2 regions of the Mesorhizobium sp. M2E.F.Ca.ET.209.01.1.1 genome follow, and region 2 is predicted to be linked to the other one. Evidence: predicted binding sites of a transcription regulator. Region 2 holds the regulator's gene; the other holds the start of a gene.
The links. Region 2 encodes LexA, which represses DNA repair genes until DNA is damaged. Its sites were predicted from a motif close to TGTTCNNNNTGTGTTCNG; they were not measured.
Positions count from the first base shown of each region.

Region 1 (4,429 bases), on a different contig from region 2:
TTGATGCGCTGCGCCTCGCCGCCCGACAAAGTCGTCGCCTGCTGGCCGATATGGATATAGCCGAGGCCGACCTGCTTCAGCGTCTCCAGCTTGTCGCGCACGCCGGGCACCGCCGAGAAGAACTCGACGCCTTCCTCGACCGTCATGTCGAGCACGTCGGCGATCGACTTGCCCTTGAAAAGCACGTCCAGCGTTTCGCGGTTGTAGCGCTTGCCGTGGCAGACGTCGCAGGTGACGTAGACGTCGGGCAGGAAGTGCATCTCGATCTTGATGACACCGTCGCCCTGGCAGGCTTCACAGCGGCCGCCCTTGACGTTGAAGGAGAAGCGGCCCGGCTGGTAGCCGCGCGCCTTGGCCTCGGGGAGCCCGGCGAACCAGTCGCGGATCGGCGTGAAGGCGCCGGTATAGGTCGCCGGGTTGGAGCGCGGCGTACGGCCGATCGGCGACTGGTCGATGTCGATGACCTTGTCGAGAAACTCCAGCCCTTCGATGCGGTCGTGCTCGGCCGGATGCTCGCGCGAACCCATGATGCGGCGCGAGGCCGCCTTGAACAGCGTCTCGATCAGGAAGGTCGACTTGCCGCCGCCCGACACGCCGGTGACCGCCGTGAAGGTGCCGAGCGGGATTTCCGCCGTGACGTTCTTCAGATTGTTGCCGCGCGCGCCGACGACTTTTATCCGCCGGTTCTTCTTGGCCTCGCGGCGCGCCGCGGGTGTGGCCACTTCAAGCTCGCCCGACAGGTATTTGCCGGTGATCGAGGCGGGTGTCGCCATGATTTGCTGCGGCGTGCCCTGCGCTATGATGCGGCCGCCATGGATGCCGGCGGCCGGGCCGATGTCGACGACATAATCGGCATGCAGGATGGCGTCCTCGTCATGCTCGACGACGATGACCGTGTTGCCGATGTCGCGCAGGTGCTTCAGCGTGTCGAGCAAGCGCGCATTGTCGCGCTGGTGCAGGCCGATCGACGGCTCGTCCAGCACATAGAGCACGCCGGTGAGGCCCGAGCCGATCTGCGAGGCCAGCCGGATGCGCTGGCTCTCGCCGCCTGACAGCGTGCCGGAGTTGCGCGACAGCGTCAGATAGTCGAGGCCGACATCGTTGAGGAAGCGCAGCCGCTCGCGGATCTCCTTGAGCACGCGCACCGCGATCTCGTTCTGCTTCTCGTTCAGCTGCGCCGGCAGGTCGGTGAACCACTGGTCGGCCTTGCGGATCGACAGCTCGGTCACTTCGCCGATGTGCTTGCCGCCGATCTTCACCGCCAGCGCCTCCGGCTTCAGCCGGTAGCCGTTACAGGCGGGGCAGGGGGTGGCCGACATGAAGCGCTCGATCTCCTCGCGCATCCAGGCCGATTCCGTTTCCTTCCAGCGCCGGTCGAGATTGGGGATCACGCCCTCGAAGGTCTTGGTCGTCTTGTAGGAGCGCAGGCCGTCATCATACTGGAAGGTGATCTCGCGCTCGCCGGTGCCATGCAGCACGGCTTCTTTCGCCTGGGCGCTCAGATCCTTGAACTTGTCGCCAAGCTTGAAGCCATAGGCCTTGCCCAGCGCTTCAAGCGTCTGCGCGTAATAGGGCGAGGTCGACTTCGCCCATGGGCTGATGGCGCCGTCGCGCAGCGAGATGTTCTCGTCCGGCACGACGAGGTTGGGATCGATGGCGCGCTGGCTGCCGAGACCGTCGCAGGTCGGGCAGGCGCCGAACGGGTTGTTGAAGGAGAACAGCCGGGGCTCGATCTCGGGAATGGTGAAGCCGGACACCGGGCAGGCGAATTTTTCCGAGAACAGGATGCGCTCATGCGTCTCGTTCTTCGACTTGTTGACCGAGTCCTCGCCGGTCAGGCTGGCGTCGAGCGGCCGGTCGGCGAACTCGGCCACGGCAAGGCCGTCGGCGAGCTTCAGCGCGGTTTCCATCGAATCCGCGAGCCTGGTCGCCAGATCGCCGCGCACGACGATGCGGTCGACGACGACGTCGATGTCGTGCTTGTACTTCTTGTCCAGCGCCGGCACGTCGGCGATCTCATAAAAGACGCCGTCGACCTTGACGCGCTGGAATCCCTTCTTCTGCAACTCAAGCAGTTCCTTGCGGTATTCGCCCTTGCGGCCGCGCACGATCGGCGCCAGCAGATAGAGACGCGTGCCTTCGTCCAACGCCAGCACGCGGTCGACCATCTGGCTGACGGTCTGGCTCTCGATAGGCAGACCGGTGGCCGGTGAATAGGGGATGCCGACACGCGCGAAGAGCAGGCGCATGTAGTCGTAGATTTCGGTGACGGTGCCGACCGTGGAGCGCGGGTTGCGCGAGGTGGTCTTCTGCTCGATCGAGATGGCGGGCGACAGGCCGTCGATCTGGTCGACGTCCGGCTTCTGCATCATCTCCAGGAACTGCCGGGCATAGGCCGACAGGCTCTCGACATAGCGGCGCTGGCCCTCGGCATAGATGGTGTCGAAAGCGAGCGACGACTTGCCGGACCCCGACAGTCCAGTCATGACGATCAGGCTGTCGCGCGGCAGGTCGAGATCGATATTCTTGAGATTGTGTTCGCGCGCCCCGCGAATGGAAAGATATTTATGGTCGGCCATCGCCGGTCGCCGCCTCAGATCTGGAATTTGCTGGATTGGGCGGGTTCGTCCCGGCCATCCCCTATGTAGGTATTTTTGCCGCCACGTCGAGAGACACCACAATCTCGACGGAAGAAGCCAATCCTGGGTTTAACCGCCTTTCCCGCGAGCGAGCAAGCGGAAAGAACAAAGACCGAACATGCTCCTGACAAAGCGTTGTGGAAACAATCGCGCAAAGCGTCGCGAAGACAGGTGCCGCCGATGCCTGCGTCGTTGATTCACGGAGCCACTCGACTTACCCGTACGTAACCTCCCGGTGATCACATTTTTCGGTAACCGGCTATTCAACGGTTGACGCCGGCGACTCACGGGGGCAGTCTCAAAGGCGTCAACGAAGCCGGCCGTCTTTCGATGGCCTCGCCGCCCAACTGGCGACCTGCGAGACGCCGCAGGTGATAGCGATTAGCGCTTCGAACGACATTGTCGCAACGGACCCAGGAGCGGAGCATGACGCCACCGGACAGTCCCTTGAGGCTCCACACGGAGATGGAGCCGCGGCGGGCATAAGTGCCAGGGCAGACTTGAAACGCCAGCCCGACAAACCGTGACTTGCCGATTCCCTACAATCAGAGACCATAGTCGGATCGTCGGCCGAACGCCGCGTTGCATCCGAAACAGAACGCCGGCAGTCCACTCCCGGCTAAAGTTGGATTTTTGGATCCATGAAGCCCCATCCGTCTGCTCAGCAGGGATGGGGCTTATATTTTGGGGGGTGGGTTCAGCCTTACGGGCAGGGGTCGAGAACGCTCAGTGGTTCGGAATCCTGGTGCCGCCCGTCGCCATGTCAACGGTGATGCTGCCGCCGATCCTGACATCGGTGTTGCCGATCTTGAACGAGCCGTCGCTGCTGGCGGGCTGCGCGTCATCCGGCTCGGGCTGCGGCGCCGGCTTGGCGATGCGGTAGTTGTCGCTGACGCCGGGCAGTTTTTGCGTCGAGCTGTCATCGGCAAGCGCTGTGCCGGCTATCAGCGCGGCGGCAAGAGCGGCGAGGGTGGCGCATAAATGTCTGGGCTGAACGGACCTGATCATGCGCGGACTATATTGACGCAACTGGAGCGATGCCAGACGCGCAGCGATCAAATTGCTGCCGCGCGTCCGCCCCGCGATGTCAGGCCGCTTTCTTGCGCGTGTCGTAGACGTGGTCGACGAGGCCCCATTCCTTGGCTTCCGCGGCGCTCATGAAATAGTCGCGGTCGAGCGTGCGCTCGACCTCTTCGTAGGTGCGCCCGCAATGCCTGGCGTAGAGCTCCGTCATATGCTGCTTGGTGCGCACGATGTCCTCGGCATGGCGCTGGATGTCGGAGGCCTGGCCCTGGAAACCGCCTAGCGGCTGGTGCAGCACGATCCTGGTGTTGGGCAGGGCGATGCGCCGTCCCGGCGTGCCGGCCATCAGGAGAAACGAGCCCATAGAGGCGGCGAAGCCCATGCAGACCGTCGACACCGGACAGGAGATGTATTGCATCGTGTCGTAGATGGCGAAGCCGCTGGTCACCATGCCGCCGGGCGAGTTGATGTAGAGCGATATCTCCTTGTCGGGATGGTCGGACTCCAGCGACAGCAACTGCGCGCAGACCAGCGCCGACACGGTGTCGTTGATCTCGCCGTTGATGAAGACGATGCGCTCGCGCAGCAACCGCGAAAAGATATCGAAGGAACGTTCCCCGCGGCTCGATTGCTCGATCACCATCGGCACGAGATTGGCAATGCTCATGACGGATGTCCTCTTTTCAGGCCGCGCGCAACATCATTGAAGGCGCATTGGCGGCGATTGGGTTCTTGCGCGCATGAAGCGAGAGCCCGCAGCCGGCGCC
Region 1 covers NZ_SADP02000004.1:170,781-175,209, reverse strand. The annotation lists gene uvrA (excinuclease ABC subunit UvrA) at 1-2,579, opposite strand, end outside; gene EN852_RS09930 (hypothetical protein) at 3,366-3,647, opposite strand; gene EN852_RS09925 (ATP-dependent Clp protease proteolytic subunit) at 3,727-4,329, opposite strand; gene EN852_RS09920 (SRPBCC domain-containing protein) at 4,346-4,429, opposite strand, start outside.
Region 1: a site for LexA is predicted at 2,741-2,758, ahead of uvrA (excinuclease ABC subunit UvrA). Genes of this name have one in related genera too.

Region 2 (4,429 bases):
GGGCGAACGACACCTGGCTGCCGCGTTCGGCGCCGTCGCGCGGGCCTTCCAGCTCGAGACCCAACGCGCCGCATCTAGCTTCGACAAGGCGGATGAACAGATCCGTCAGCGCGACGCTCTTCTCGCGCACGGCCGTCAGGTCGACTTCGTCCCAAAGATCCAGCGCGCCTTTCAGCGCCCGCATCGACAGCACCGGCTGCGTTCCGCACAGGAACCGCCGGATGCCTGAGCCGGCGGCATAACCCTGTTCGAACGCGAACGGCCTGGCATGCCCCCACCAGCCGCTCAGCGGCTGGCTAATGTCGCCATGGTGGCGGGTCGCGGCATAGATGAAGGCCGGCGCGCCCGGCCCGCCATTGAGATATTTGTAGGTGCAGCCGATCGCGAAATCGGCATTCGAGCCGTCGAGATCGACCGGCAGGGCGCCGGCCGTGTGGCAGAGGTCCCAGACGATCAGCGCACCGGCGTCATGGGCCTTGCGGGTCAGGGCGGCCATGTCGCGCAGCCGGCCGGACTTGTAGTTGACGTGGTTGACCAGGATGACGGCAACATCGTCGTCGATCAGGTCCTCGATCGTCGGGGCATCGACGCCTTCGAGCCGCAGCACCGTGCCGGGCCGCGTCGAGGCCACCCCTTCCGCCATATAGAGGTCGGTCGGGAAGCTGTCGCCCTCGGCAACGATCACCGGGCGCTCGGGCCGCATCGCGAGCGCCGCATGCAGGACCTTGTAGATGTTGATCGAGGTTGTGTCGCACACCACCGTCTGGCCAGGCGCGGCGCCGATCAGACGCCCGAGCCGGTCGCCCAGCTGGACAGGCATGTCGAACCAGCCGGCGGTGTTCCATGCGCGGATGAGATCCCGCGCCCATTCCTGCTTCGCTGACTTCTCGATCTCGCTGAAGACGTTGATTGAAGCAGCGCCGAGCGAATTGCCGTCGAGGTAAATCACCCCTTCCGGCAGAACGAAGCGATCGCGCAGGGCGCGCAGCGGGTCCGCGGCATCCATTGCCTCGACCTCGGCAAGATCGGGAATTCCCCTCATTGTGCTACCGCCTCCGCTTCGAACCGTGCCGCTACATCCTCAGGCGACCGAGGAGTTGTCTCATCACCGTCAGCGGCACGGCAAGAACCTTCTGTCCTGTGTTAGCTGGTCCATAGACGGCAAAGGCTGAGGGCCGGAATCGTCGCCAAGGTTGGCATTTTGGGTTCGTTTCGTTCACGGTACGGTGCATGCATGAATGAGCCGACGCGAAACCCTCGGTGCCTCAGCGACGGTGTCGCCTCTCAATTTCAGCTTAAGGAGAATTGCAAAATCGAGCGGAATCAATGACACAGCCCAGCCGCCGGCGGCCGGGCACCGTCGGATGCAACATTCTTTCGGCAGCCTTAAGAAATTCATTAAACTTTAAACGGTTGCGGAACACAACTGGAACAGATAGTGTTTGTTCTGGGTTTGTTTTTCTGATTCTGGTTTCGGAACCCATGGGGGCCGCCAATGCTGACGCGCAAACAACATGAACTCCTGATGTTCATCCATGAACGCCTGAAGGAGAGCGGGATTCCTCCATCCTTCGACGAGATGAAGGAAGCGCTGGACCTGGCCTCGAAGTCCGGCATCCACCGGCTGATCACGGCGCTGGAAGAACGCGGCTTCATTCGCCGGCTGCCAAACCGGGCGCGCGCGTTGGAGGTCTTGCGGCTGCCCGACTCGATCGCGCCCGGCCTGAATGCCGCAAGGAAATTTTCGCCAAGCGTCATCCAGGGCGGCCAGGGCAATCTAAGCCGCCAGGTCAAGCCGGCAGCGCCTTCGCGTACGCCGACGCCGAGCAATGACGACGACGCCGTTTCGGCCGTGTCCATTCCGGTGATGGGCCGAATCGCCGCCGGTGTTCCGATCGACGCCATCCAGCACCAGACGCATTCGATCTCGGTGCCGCCGGACATGATCATGGGCGGCGAGCATTATGCGCTGGAGGTCAAGGGCGACTCGATGATCGAGGCCGGGATCTTCGACGGCGACACCGTCATCATCCGTAACGCCAGCACGGCGAGCCCGGGTGAGATCGTTGTGGCGCTGGTCGACGATGAGGAAGCGACGCTCAAGCGCTTCCGCCGCAAGGGCGCCTCGATCGCGCTGGAGGCTGCCAACCCGGCCTACGAGACCCGGATCTTCGGACCGGATCGGGTCAAGGTGCAGGGCAAGCTCGTCGGGCTGATCAGGCGCTACTGATCCGGCTGCGAGGGCTTGGCCCTCTCAGGGCTTTTCATAAGGCGGCAGCCCCCTCGCCTCGCGCGAGTATTTGCGCTGCTCGTGCCAGGGCCGATATGGCTTTTCGACGGCATATTGGATGGCTGGGCGGGCCGTTGCCGATTGTGGATCGAAGAAGACGGCGGCGCTGCCGTCACGCGCCAGCTGGCGCTTGGTGACGACAAGCACACGCGGATCCCAGCAGGGATTGTAGGCCGTCGCATCGTTGATGACGATGAGGTCGGCAAAGCCGCAGGCAGGCCGGGCGCTGTCGCGGTTTTCGGCAAGCGCGACGATCGCGCCGGAAGGGTGCCGGCCGATGCAGAGGTCACCGGTGCAATAGAAGGGCGATCCTGGTGGCAGGTCGACAGGATCGGCGATGTCGAGAGCGTCTTTGGCAAACGTCTCCGGCGGCACGATTTCCTCGGCTTTCAGCGCCCGCTTCCAATTGTCGGTGGTGAACTCGTTGGAGCGTTCGCGGTTGACGGCAAGTTCGCCGCCGCCGATCGGCATCGCCACCAGATGCGCATCCTCCGAGATCAGCACATCCGGCGTGCGCACATGCGGGATCGCCAGCAGCGCGGCGAGGGCGAAGGGAACAGCGGCGAGCCTTAGCCAGGTGGTGGCCATGGTCGCGATGACCAGCGCGATTGTCGCCAGCAGCACCGACTGGATCGAGATCAATCCCACGGCATCGACCGGCGAGCGCTCGGAAATCCATGCCGAAATGGCAATCATCGCTGTCAGTCCCTTGCCCATCACATAGAGGAAGGGACCGTCGAAGCCGAACGGCATGGCGAGCGCGCTCAACACGGCGAACGGCATGACGATCAGCGAAACGATCGGCATCACCGCGAGGTTGGCCAGCAGGCTGAGCGGCGACACGCGTTGGAAATGCCAGATCGCAAACAGCAATGTCGCGCTGCCCGCAATGAGCGAGGTTACAGCGGCGCCACCCACGCCAACCGCCAGTTTTCGCGACAGGTATCCGAGGAACGAATGCTTTGCCAGCGGCGCGGTCGCTTTGCCGGCGCGATAGTCGGCAAAGCCGGCATAGGCCCCGACCAAGGCAGCGGTGGCGGCGAAGGACATCTGGAAGCTCGGGCCGACCACTTCATGTGGCGACACAAGGATGACGGCAATCGCCGAGATCGCCAGGTTGCGCATCGTCAGCGCCGCGCGGTCAAAGAGCACCGCGATCAGCATCACGGCGAGCATGATGAAGCTCCGTTCGGCCGCCACCACGATGCCGGAGATGACGAGGTAAGCGGCAATCGAGGCAAGCGCGATCGCAGCGGCGTATTTCTTCACCGGGCGGCGCGACGAGAAATCCGGAAACAGCGCGAAAGCGCCGCGCAGCAGGAACATGATCGTGCCGGCCACCAGCGCCATGTGCAGACCGGAGATCGAGATAATGTGGTAGATGCCGGTGCGTCGCATCGACTCGTTGATCGCTTCCGGAATGCCGGCGCGCACGCCGACGATCAGCGCCGCCGCGATCTCGCCTTCGGACCCGCCGATGCTGCTCCGGATGTGGTCGGCGATCCCTTCGCGCGCGTTTTCTATGGCCGATGCAATGCTTGCGCCCAACAGCACCCCCGTTGGCGCAGACGGAGTCGGTGCAATCAGCTTCGGGTCGCCCAGGAAAAAACCGCTGCCACCTATTCCGGCAAAATAGCTATCGAAGGAATAGTCGTAGCTGTCCGGCCGAACTGGGCCGGTCGGCGGCAGCAGCTTGACATAGCCGGTGAGCATCGACCCGGCCGTCATGCCGGGCGGGATCCTGCGCGCCGACAGCCGAACGCGGTCCGGCGCGTAGCGCAGCGTCGGATGCTCGGCGGACATGACGTCGATGGTCAGCCGCACACGGCCATTGGCCATCGCTTCGGCGGTGACCAGGCGGCCGGTCAGCCGTGTCTGGATTTCGGAACCCAGCATCGGGGTCGCCATCCGCCAGGTCTCCACCTTGGCCGCGAGAAACCCGAGCGCGCAGAAAAGCGATGCCATGAAGACAAGATGCGTTTTCTGCCAGGAGCGCGACACCGCCGCGCAAAGAGCCATCAGGGCCACCGCCGCAAGCGGCCTATAGAGATCGGGCTCGGTGCTCAGCGAGAAGTAATAGATGACGCCGGCGGCCAGAAACACCGGCACCAGCAGGAAGCCGACGCCGCGGTCGAGTTC
Region 2 covers NZ_SADP02000034.1:12,243-16,671, forward strand. The annotation lists gene kynU (kynureninase) at 1-1,042, opposite strand, end outside; gene lexA (transcriptional repressor LexA) at 1,496-2,230, shown strand; gene EN852_RS33260 (ComEC/Rec2 family competence protein) at 2,255-4,429, opposite strand, start outside.